One region of the Pseudoalteromonas sp. SG43-6 genome, then DNA from elsewhere that is predicted to be linked to it. Evidence: predicted binding sites of a transcription regulator. Region 1 holds the regulator's gene; the other holds the start of a gene.

Region 1 (5,463 bases):
ATTTTATTGAACAAGGTAAGCGGGTGCTAGAAATAGAGCGCCAAGCACTGCTTGATATAACCCAATATCTAGACGAAAACTTTAATCAAGCTTGCCAATTGATGTATCAATGTCACGGTAGGATCATAGTAGTCGGTATGGGGAAATCTGGGCATATTGGTAATAAAATTGCTGCAACACTGGCAAGCACTGGCACGCCTGCGTTTTTTGTCCACCCGGGTGAAGCCAGTCATGGTGATTTAGGGATGATCACTCGTGATGACGTGGTTATGCTTATTTCTAACTCAGGCGAAACCAGCGAAGTACTGAATATTATTCCGGTTATTAAACGTATTGGCGCAAAAATGATCGCCATGACAGGTAACCCTGAATCATCAATGGCAAATTGGGCTGATGCACATGTATGCATCAAAGTAAGTCAAGAGGCCTGCCCATTAGGACTCGCTCCGACTGCGAGCACGACTGCAACACTTGCGATGGGTGATGCAATAGCCGTTGCTCTGCTAGAAACCCGTGGCTTTACCGCCGATGACTTTGCGCTATCGCATCCTGGTGGTAGCTTAGGTAAACGTTTACTATTGTGTTTAAAAGATATTATGCACAGTGGCCCAGCAACGCCTATGATCAATGATAAGCAATGTATCAAAGATGCATTAATCGAAATGTCGGCAAAAGGCTTAGGTATGACAGCTATTGTTGATGACACAGGGCAACTTGCAGGGCTTTTTACTGATGGTGATTTACGGCGAATTTTAGAGCAACGAATAGATATTCACAGTACTTTGATAAGCACTGTCATGACCCGCTCTTGCACTACTGCAACTGCTGATATGCTTGCCGCCGAGGCACTCAATATCATGGAGAATAAGCGTATCAATGGCTTAATTGTAGTTGATGATAAACACCACCCTATTGGTGCTCTTAATATGCAAGATTTGCTCAAAGCAGGAGTTTTATAATGCAGTTTGCTGACTTATATCAGCCACTTTCAGATGATGCTCGCGAGCGAGCACAAAAAATCAAACTCCTGATCTGTGATATCGATGGGGTGTTTTCAGATGGTCGTATTTATCTTGGTAACCAAGGTGAAGAACTCAAAGCGTTTAATACTAAAGATGGCTTTGGTATCAAAGCACTGATCAATAGCGGTTTTGAAGTTGCCGTGATCACCGGTCGTCATTCACAGATAGTTCAGCAACGGATGACTAGCCTGACAGTACCGCATATTTACCAAGGCCAAGAAAACAAGTTGCAAGCTTATCAACAGCTCAAGGATAAATTGCAGTTAAGCGATGAACAAATCGCTTACATAGGCGATGACGGACCTGACTTGCCGGTAATGGAATTGGTTGGTTTTGCGGTGGCAGTAAATGATGCGCATCCACTAATCAAACGCATTTCACATTATACAACCATGCTACCTGGTGGCTTTGGGGCGGTGCGTGAACTCACTGATTTATTAATGCTCGAAAATGGTAAATCATTAACCAGCGAAGGCACGAGCTCATGAATAGTGCGCGTTTAATATTATGCGTATTATTTGTCGGCTGCATGGTATGGCTGTGGTATCCGTATTTTTATCAAAGTACCGCCATAAAACAACACCAAGAAGATATAATAGCAAAACCTGATTATACTGCGGTGGCATTAAAACAAACCGCATTTGATGAACAAGGTAAAATTAGCCACAAAGTAACAGCTGCAAAAATGGAACTCTATCAACAGTTAGGGTTCACTTACTTTGAACAACCTATTTTTACACTCTATAATCAACAGCAGACGTGGCAAATTAATGCCGATGAAGCCACCTTATATGAAAATCATCAATTAATTTTAGAAGGTAATGTGGTTGCTAAAAACCTGACCAATAATGCCATGATTGAACATATAAACGCAGATAATATTCAGGTTGATATTGAACTACAAACCATGAGTTCAGAACAACCAGTTGAATTAATCGGACCAAATTTAAAAATCACTGGGCGCGGTCTCCATGCCGACTTAAAAGCCGAAGTGGTAGAACTAATTAACCATACGCGAACCATATATTATGACCAATAAATTTGCTCACTTGCTTGTTATACCAAGCTTATTCATTGCTTTTGCAAGCTTTGCTGAAAATACGACACCACCTGCAGATCAAGTCTCTATCAGTGCTGACACGCAGCTTGCCCAACTGAAAGATAATATCGGTATTTTTGAAAAAAATGTTGAAATCATTCATGGTAACCGCCGTATCAAAGCGGATCGACTTGAAGTCCATAAGCGCGAAGATTTAGGCGATAACAAACAACTACTTGTCGCAACTGGCAGTCCGGCTTACTTTGAAGAAAAACAAACTGATGGCACAGTAATGAGTGCCAGTGCTGATGAAGTCCGTTACGATGTCGCTAAGCGCTATTTAACCTTGGTTGGCAATGCACAAGTCACTCAGGCAGGTCAAAAAATCAATGCCAGAAGCATTACCTATGATATGGACCAGCAACTGATCAGTGCTGAAAAAGGCGCAAGCTCAAGCGATCGTGTGCACACCATTTTGGTACCAGTAGACAGTAAAAAAGACGAATCTAAAGGGCAGCCATGAGTACATTAAAAGCTGAATTTCTAGCAAAAAGCTATAAAGGTCGCCAAGTTGTAAAAAGCGTGGGTTTAGAAGTTAGCGCAGGCAGCATTGTTGGCTTATTGGGTCCTAATGGCGCTGGTAAAACCACCACCTTTTATATGATTGTGGGTTTAGTTCCAAGCGACAAAGGTAAAATCAGTATTGATGATAATGACATCACCTTACTGCCAATGCACAGTCGCGCACGGTTAGGGATTGGCTACCTGCCACAAGAATCATCCATCTTCCGTAAATTAACTGTTTATCAAAACCTGATGGCTATTTTAGAAACTCGTAAAGAGCTGAATAAACAAGCCAGAGAAGAAGCGCTCGACAGCTTACTTGATGAGTTTAGCATTCAACATATCCGCGACAGCCAAGGTATGGCATTATCTGGCGGTGAACGTCGTCGAGTTGAAATTGCACGCGCTTTAGCCGCAAACCCAAAATTTATCTTACTTGATGAGCCTTTTGCTGGCGTTGATCCTATTTCAGTGTTAGATATAAAGAAGATTATTGAACACCTTAAAAACCGTGGTATTGGCGTGCTTATTACCGACCACAATGTACGAGAAACCCTTGATGTTTGTGAAAAAGCCTACATAGTTTCTCATGGGGAGTTAATTGCATCAGGTACCCCTGAGCATGTACTCGCCGACCAAACAGTCCGCGATGTTTACCTGGGCGAGCAATTTAGGCTATAAAGCCACGCTCGGCTAAGTATCTGCTAGACTTAACGATGATAACAATAAAAGGATTGTTAGAGATACATGAGGCAATCACTCCAGCTGCGCATGGGCCAGCAACTTACAATGACACCACAGCTGCAACAAGCAATTCGCTTATTGCAACTCAGTACATTGGATCTCCAGCAAGAAATTCAAGAAGCGCTCGACAGCAATCCATTGTTAGAGCTAGAAGAACATGAATATTCAGACGACACGGCTGGTAAAAACGAACAAAAACAAGATAACGATGACTTAACCGTTAGCGCATCAGCAGACGACAAGCCAAGCGAATATGAACAAGAAAGTAGCGAAGCATTAAGTAAAGAGACCTTAAGTGACGAAATGGCTATGGACGTCACCTGGGACGAATACATGAGTGCTGCGCCAAATACGTCATCTGGGCCAATGCCTGAAGATGAGTCAATTTATCAAGGTGCCTCAACTGAAACCTTGCACGAATATCTAATGTGGCAATTACAACTCACACCTTTTAGTCCAACCGATGAAGCCATTGCCATTGCGATTGTTGAAGCCGTTGACGATTCAGGTATTTTAACCTTGAGCTGCGAAGACATTGCAGAGAGCTTAAATCAAGGTAATAACGAAGAAGAAATCGAACTCGACGAAGTGCAAGCAGTGTTAAAACGCATTCAGTTGTTTGACCCTGTTGGTATTGCTGCGCGCAGCCTACAAGAATGTTTATGTATTCAATTAAATCAATTTGATCCTGCAACTCCTTGGATTAGCGAGACAAAAATGATTTTAACTGATCATATCGATTTATTAGCTAGTCGTGACTATCGCACTTTGATGAAAAAGACTAAGCTTAAAGAAGATGAACTAAAAGAAGTAATGACACTGATCCACAGCCTTAACCCAAAGCCTGCGGATACCATAGTACGCGAAGAATCAGAGTATGTTATTCCTGACGTTTCGGTGAAAAAAATTAAAGGTCGCTGGGTGGTTGAACTCAATCCAGACAGCATGCCAAAAATTAGAGTGAACAGCCAATATGCGGCGATGTCACGCTCTGTAAAATCAAGCACTGACAGCCAATTTATACGCTCGCATTTGCAAGAAGCTAAATGGTTTATTAAAAGCCTAGAAAGTCGTAACGAGACGTTACTCAAAGTAACCAACTGCATTGTTAAACAGCAGCAAGGATTCTTTGAGCATGGCCCTGAGGCCATGCGCCCTATGGTACTAAACGACGTTGCCGAAATGGTTGAGATGCACGAATCAACAATTTCTCGTGTAACCACCCAAAAATACATGCATACCCCTCGTGGTATATTTGAGTTAAAATATTTTTTCTCGAGCCATGTAAGTACTGAGAACGGCGGCGAATGCTCATCGACAGCCATTCGAGCATTGATCAGAAAATTGATCAGTGCAGAAAACTCAGCGAAACCATTGAGTGATAGTAAAATTGCAGATATATTGGCAGAGCAAGGTATCAAAGTAGCTAGACGGACTATTGCAAAATACCGCGAGTCACTGGCTATTCCACCGTCAAATCAACGTAAAAGTTTGATTTAAGGCGTAAAATCACAAGAGGAAAATGCTTATGCAACTAAATTTAACTGGTCGTCATGTAGAAATTACTGATTCATTAAGAGACTATGTAAACAATAAGTTTGCCAAGCTTGAAAGGCATTTTGATCATATCAATAATGTCCATGTCATTCTTGATGTAGAAAAGCTAAGCCAAAAAGCAGAAGCCACATTACATGTCAGTGGCGCTGAATTATTTGCCTCAACTGAGCACCAAGACATGTATGCAGCCATTGACGGACTAATCGACAAACTTGACCGTCAGGTAATTAAACACAAAGAGAAGCACGCTCGACACTAACACTATGAAATTAAGCTCACTTATTTGCCAGGACTGCAGTAAAGCTGCGGTCCTTTTTAATAGCAAAAAACGGATCATTGAATTTATCAGCCAATTGGCTCATGAACAACTTCCTCAGCTATCACAACAAGAAATCCTCAACGCACTACTGTCGAGAGAAAAACTAGGTAGTACGGGTATTGGTCGTGGTATTGCTATTCCTCATGGCCGTATGAGTGGTGTTGAAAACCCGCTAGCAATAATTATAGTGAGTGAATCACCGATTGATTTTGATGCGA
Region 2 (5,463 bases), on a different contig from region 1:
ACAACCCGTTCATCATCAAGATGTGCTATTTAGCTTGATTTACGGTTTACCTGCATACTACAAGCCAGCCTTAATGACAGAGCAAACATTGCCGGTGTGGCAAAGTAATCGTCGTAGTATTAGTGTCAGTGGCTTTAATGATTTTAACTATATCAATAGTACAACAGCGGGTGATGCAGCAATTCGTATCATTAACGCCGATGAAAACACTGCGCTTCGTGAGGGAGTCAATCAAGTATTTGCATTTAGTTTAGCCGATGTTGATCACGGTATTGTGAGTGCTTCATCTTTATACAGCACGGATAGAAAAGTAACCCGTACTGAAGGCTTGATCCAACCAAGCGATTTAATTGCCACAAGCGTTGGCCAATATTTAAATTGTGCTGATATCGCAAAGCAAAGCATGCTAGGCGTTAATTTGTATAACAAAAAAGGCGATATGGGCGTTAATTATTCGCAAGGCGTATTTATTGCCTATAAGAAAGACCGTATTACATTAATTGATTCTGATGGTAATTATAAAAATATCTCTGCTGCACAAGGCTTTTCAATAGAGCAAGGTTTAGATATTCCGTTTTTAGCACAAAGCATTAAAAAGCTAAAAACCTTTACCGAATAACTGCTACTGGCAATTTACCCAAGTTAGGTTATAGTTTTCATATATGATTATGCCCTAACTAGGGAAGGCTAGCGTAATGAAACTGTGTACTCTTTTCGTTATTTTTATTAGTTTGCTATTTGTTGCTGATCAGGCGGCTTCCGCAGATCAATATTACAAGTGCGTAACCGACAGAGGCACTACATTTAGCCAATTCCCCTGTGGCGGGCAGGCAACGCAACATAAAATAGCAGTGTCGCCCAACGTCACTCCGGCTACTGTAAATCATGTCAAAGCGCTTAACTCCCTTGAGCGTGAACAAATTATTCGTAATCTCAACGCTGAGATACGCAGTGTTAAATATAAACTCGCCATTTTGAGTCGTGACCGTGATCGCGCTGAATACGAGCAACTGCAAAGGCTAAATCGTTTAATGAGTGATGATGATAAAAAAAAGCTGAGTAAAGAGATAAAAAAGCAGCTAAAAGTGATCAATAAAACGTTTGCCAAAAACACCAAAACGACCACCAAACAGCTCTCCGCACTCGAAAAAAAACTGAAACGTTATGAATAAACTATTGGGTTTTACCAATATATAGCATACTCTTAACATGTGTAGAGCATATACTCTACAGGTCATTTTGGAGTACCCGTTCATGCAACCACAAAACATTGCCGAGCTAATTTTAAATGGCTTTAAAAAGCATTATAAATTATTTCAGCAGATCACCGCACAAGCACCTCTGGCATTTGCAAATAAAAACTGGACAAAAATGCACGACATTAGTCGCTTGCGGATCACTTATTACGATGATCGGGTTAACGAAACCACCCAGCAACTACAAAATCAGCAATTAGCCAATCAATTGGATGAATCACTCTGGCTGCAAACAAAACAAATCTACCAGCACTTTTTAACGTTTCATCCACAAGCAGAATTAGCCGAAACATTTTATAACTCTGTGTTTTGCCGCTTATTTCATCGACGTTATTTTAATAATGATTTTATTTTTGTAAAAGCCACCTTGGCAGATGCTCCTGCGCTTCCTGTAGAAGCAGAATACCGCAGCTACTTTCCTGTTGTAGACGGCTTAAAGCCCACTATCCGTAAAATAATTAATCAATTTGATTTTAAAGCCGATTTTGTTAATTTAGAGCGCGATATACGACTTTTAGTAAAAGCGTTTTATAAACAAGCACCCGACACCCATCACCGTGCGTGGCAAATGCGCTTTGACATATTACAAACGCCGTTTTATCGCAACAAAGCAGCCTATATTGTCGGCCGTGTAGTATCACAAAGTGGTGTGCAGCCATTTATTATTGCGGTGTTACATCATCAAGAGCAAGGTCTGTATCTCGATGCTTTACTGACTAACTCATCGCAAATGCGGGTTATTTTTGGCTTTGCTCGTGCTTATTTTATGGTTGAAACCCACGCTCCTTCCGCATTAGTTCGGTTTTTAAACCAACTAATGCCCAACAAAACCTTAGCAGAGCTTTACAATGCCATTGGCTTTCATAAACAAGGTAAAACCGAGTTCTATCGCGAGTTTTTAACCCATTTACAACGCTCCAGTGATGATTTTGTGATTGCCCCTGGCACACCGGGCATGGTGATGATGGTATTTACCCTACCTTCATTTGATTATGTATTTAAAATAATTAAAGACAAATTTGGTGAAAGTAAACCATTTGGCCGCGATACCGTTCTCAAACGCTACCAATTAGTTAAAAGCCATGATCGGGTTGGTCGTATGGCAGATACCATAGAGTATTCTAACGTCGTATTCCCTGTTGCGCGTTTTAACGCTACATTGCTTGCACAGCTTAAACAAACTATTGGTTCATCAATGATCATCGAAGGCGACTTACTGATCATCAAACATATGTATATTGAGCGACGCATGACGCCACTGAATTTATATTTAGAAAAAGCTAATACTGAAGATGCCGCTGTTGCCATTGCAGAATATGGCCAAGCACTCAAGGAAATGATCGCCGTTAATATTTTCCCAGGCGATATGTTGCTTAAAAACTTTGGTGTCAGTAAACACAAACGCATTATTTTTTATGATTATGATGAAGTGCAATATTTAACAGACATGAACTTTAGAGCACTGCCTAAAGCCAAAAGTTATGATGACTACTTAACCAATGAGCAAAGTTACTCTGTGGCACCACAAGATGTATTTCCAGAGCAGTTATGCACTTTTGTAATGCCGAACCCGCAATACAAAGCAGTTTTCAGCCAAACACATCCAGAACTATTAGACGTCGCATTTTGGCAGCAAGCGCAACGAAATATAAAAGCAGGGGTCGTTAGCCATATCTACCCTTATCCAGCAGCGCAGCGTTTTATCCATCAATGGTAGACGAAAGGACACACAATGAATATCAGTAAAATAGATTTAAACTTACTCGTTTATCTCGACACATTATTACGCGAATGTAATGTTACTCGCGCCGCAAACCAGCTTAGCATTACACAGCCGGCAATGAGTAATGGTTTAAAACGTTTACGTAACCTGTTTAACGATCCGATCTTAGTACGCACCAGTGATGGTATGGTGCCCACTGAACGAGCTATTGAATTGCAGCCGGTGATCCGTGGCATCTTAATGACATTAGAAGAAACGCTTGCACCAAACCGTGAATTTGAGGCCAGCCAAAGCAAACGGGTATTTAGGATTATGGCCAGTGACTATGCTGCCAGCACCTTAGCACCTAAGCTACTGAGTAAATTACACGATGAAGCGCCGGATACCACACTCGATATTCTCACTCCAAGTGATGTTACTTTTCATGATGTAGAAAACGGTAAAGTTGATATGGCAATAAATCGTTTCGAAAACCTACCGCAGTCGTTTCATCACAAACGTATTTGGAAAGATAGCTTTTGTTGTTTAGTAAAAGCTGACAACCCGATCATTGAAAATTTTAGCCTCGATAGTTATTTAAAAGCTCGGCATATTTGGGTAAGTAAAACAGGTTTTGGTGTCGGGGTTGGTATGGATCCTAAAGACGTACAAAAACTTGGCTGGGTTGATGAAGCGCTCGCCCACTTTGGTAAACACCGAAATATTGCCACATTCACCCGTAATTACCACGTTGCAATACATCTAGCGAAAGAGAAGAACCTAATTGCGACACTCCCTTCAAAAGCCGCTAATATTTATTTAGATGATCATGGTTTGCAAATTCTGGAGCCTCCCTTCCCTATACCACCATTTGAGTTAGATATGATTTGGAGCCCATTACTTCACAGAGATGCCAGTCATATTTGGTTACGCCAAAAAGTAGCCGAAGTTGCAGATGAATTAAAGTAACGCTCTTACAAAAGCCCTGTAAAATTTGCTTACTGGTATTTTCAAGTAAGCAAACATCAATTTAAAAGTATTAATAATCATGATGTTAAAATAATTTAAAAATGGAATGGCAATTGCTTTAAGTTACTTGAACTTTAATATTCATTTAACTTAAAGAGGTCAATATTATGAATGCCCAGCAAGGAAACGAAGTAAATCATATCACTGACATTATCCAAGTAATGAACAGCGGCATCGACTTTTATGAAAAGGCGCAGGAAAAAGTACAAGATCCAGCCATTGGTGCGCTATTTCAGCGTATGATAGACGCACGTAAAGTCAGCGTTGAAAACTTACAGCCTTACGCTATTAATCAGCAAGGTGAACGAGAAGATGGTTCGTCTTTTGCTGTTGAAGCTCGCCGAGCATATACCGCACTGATCACAAAATTTAGTGCCAACAACGACCAAATTTATGTCAAAGAGCTTGAAGAAGTGGAAGATAAAACACTTGAAGAAATTAAAGCTGCCATGAAAAAACCACAACCGCACGATTGTGAAGCCGCCCTCGCTAAAGTATTACTGACCATGCAAAGCTGTCATACGGAGATGAGCCGTATGCAGAAGCATTAACCACAATGCTTAAATGAAAGCCCAGCCACGCGCTGGGCTTTTTTATGCTCATAATTATAGTTAAATGATTTTTATAACAAAATAATGCAAATAATTAATAAAAATAGCATATTTATTTAACCACAGCATGATTTTAATCGTCTAGGCTTATTAATAGGTACCTACTATCCCGCTGTGGCGCCGCAGCATTTTATCAAAAATAACAAGGTTCCATTATGAGAAATAAACAACATGTAAACCCACAAAACGCTGACGTTGATATGACGCCGATGCTTGATATTGTATTTATACTTTTAATATTTTTTATTGTTACAACTTCATTTGTAAAACCTGTGGCAATAGAGCTGCAACGGCCTGTAGATAAACCCAGTATTGATAAACAAACTAAAAGTGCTCATTTTAGTATTGACCAAAGCAATGCGGTGTATTTTGCGGGGCGATTAATTGACTTAAACCAAGTTGCCACTAACCTTGCGATGTTTGCTGCGAAGTATAATATCGCCACAGTACAAATAGCCGCTGACGAAAACAGTACGCATCAAACTTTAATGACAGTAATGAATAATATCAAAGAGTATGATAACTACCCCATTGCACTCACATCACACTAAAAGCAAAAAAAGGGCCAGACGGCCCTTCAAAACTAAATAACGTAGGAGAAGTTATTTTTAGAATCGGTATTCAGCACCTACATAGTAGTAAGCACCGTTAAAACCAAATGGTGCTGAACGGCGTGAGTACTCAAATACACCGGTTGAACTGATAATAGTATTACCAGAAGCATCAACAATTGTGCCTGAGCGAGAATTACCTATGGTATTTTTATCAGGGTAAACGTCAAATAAATTGTTTGCACCAATATTTAGTGACAAGTTGTCTGTGACAAAATAATTTACTTTTATATCGGTAAGAATTTCAGCGCCGT

What was found. Region 1 encodes sigma-54, which starts transcription at its own class of promoters, with help from an activator protein. Its sites were predicted from a motif close to GTTGGCACGNNNNTNGNNT; they were not measured.
Region 2: a site for sigma-54 is predicted at 4,028-4,046, ahead of H5201_RS16160 (PA2169 family four-helix-bundle protein). Genes of this name have one in related genera too.

What each region holds. Positions count from the first base shown of each region.
Region 1 covers NZ_JACJEZ010000067.1:3,671-9,133, reverse strand. The annotation lists gene H5201_RS20285 (KpsF/GutQ family sugar-phosphate isomerase) at 1-959, shown strand, start outside; gene kdsC (3-deoxy-manno-octulosonate-8-phosphatase KdsC) at 959-1,510, shown strand; gene lptC (LPS export ABC transporter periplasmic protein LptC) at 1,507-2,061, shown strand; gene lptA (lipopolysaccharide transport periplasmic protein LptA) at 2,051-2,584, shown strand; gene lptB (LPS export ABC transporter ATP-binding protein) at 2,581-3,306, shown strand; gene H5201_RS20260 (RNA polymerase factor sigma-54) at 3,373-4,869, shown strand; gene hpf (ribosome hibernation promoting factor) at 4,898-5,185, shown strand; gene ptsN (PTS IIA-like nitrogen regulatory protein PtsN) at 5,190-5,463, shown strand, end outside.
Region 2 covers NZ_JACJEZ010000040.1:37,608-43,070, reverse strand. The annotation lists gene H5201_RS16180 (DUF3413 domain-containing protein) at 1-619, shown strand, start outside; gene H5201_RS16175 (DUF4124 domain-containing protein) at 696-1,172, shown strand; gene aceK (bifunctional isocitrate dehydrogenase kinase/phosphatase) at 1,255-2,973, shown strand; gene H5201_RS16165 (LysR family transcriptional regulator) at 2,989-3,927, shown strand; gene H5201_RS16160 (PA2169 family four-helix-bundle protein) at 4,095-4,538, shown strand; gene H5201_RS16155 (biopolymer transporter ExbD) at 4,754-5,149, shown strand; gene H5201_RS16150 (TonB-dependent receptor plug domain-containing protein) at 5,207-5,463, opposite strand, start outside.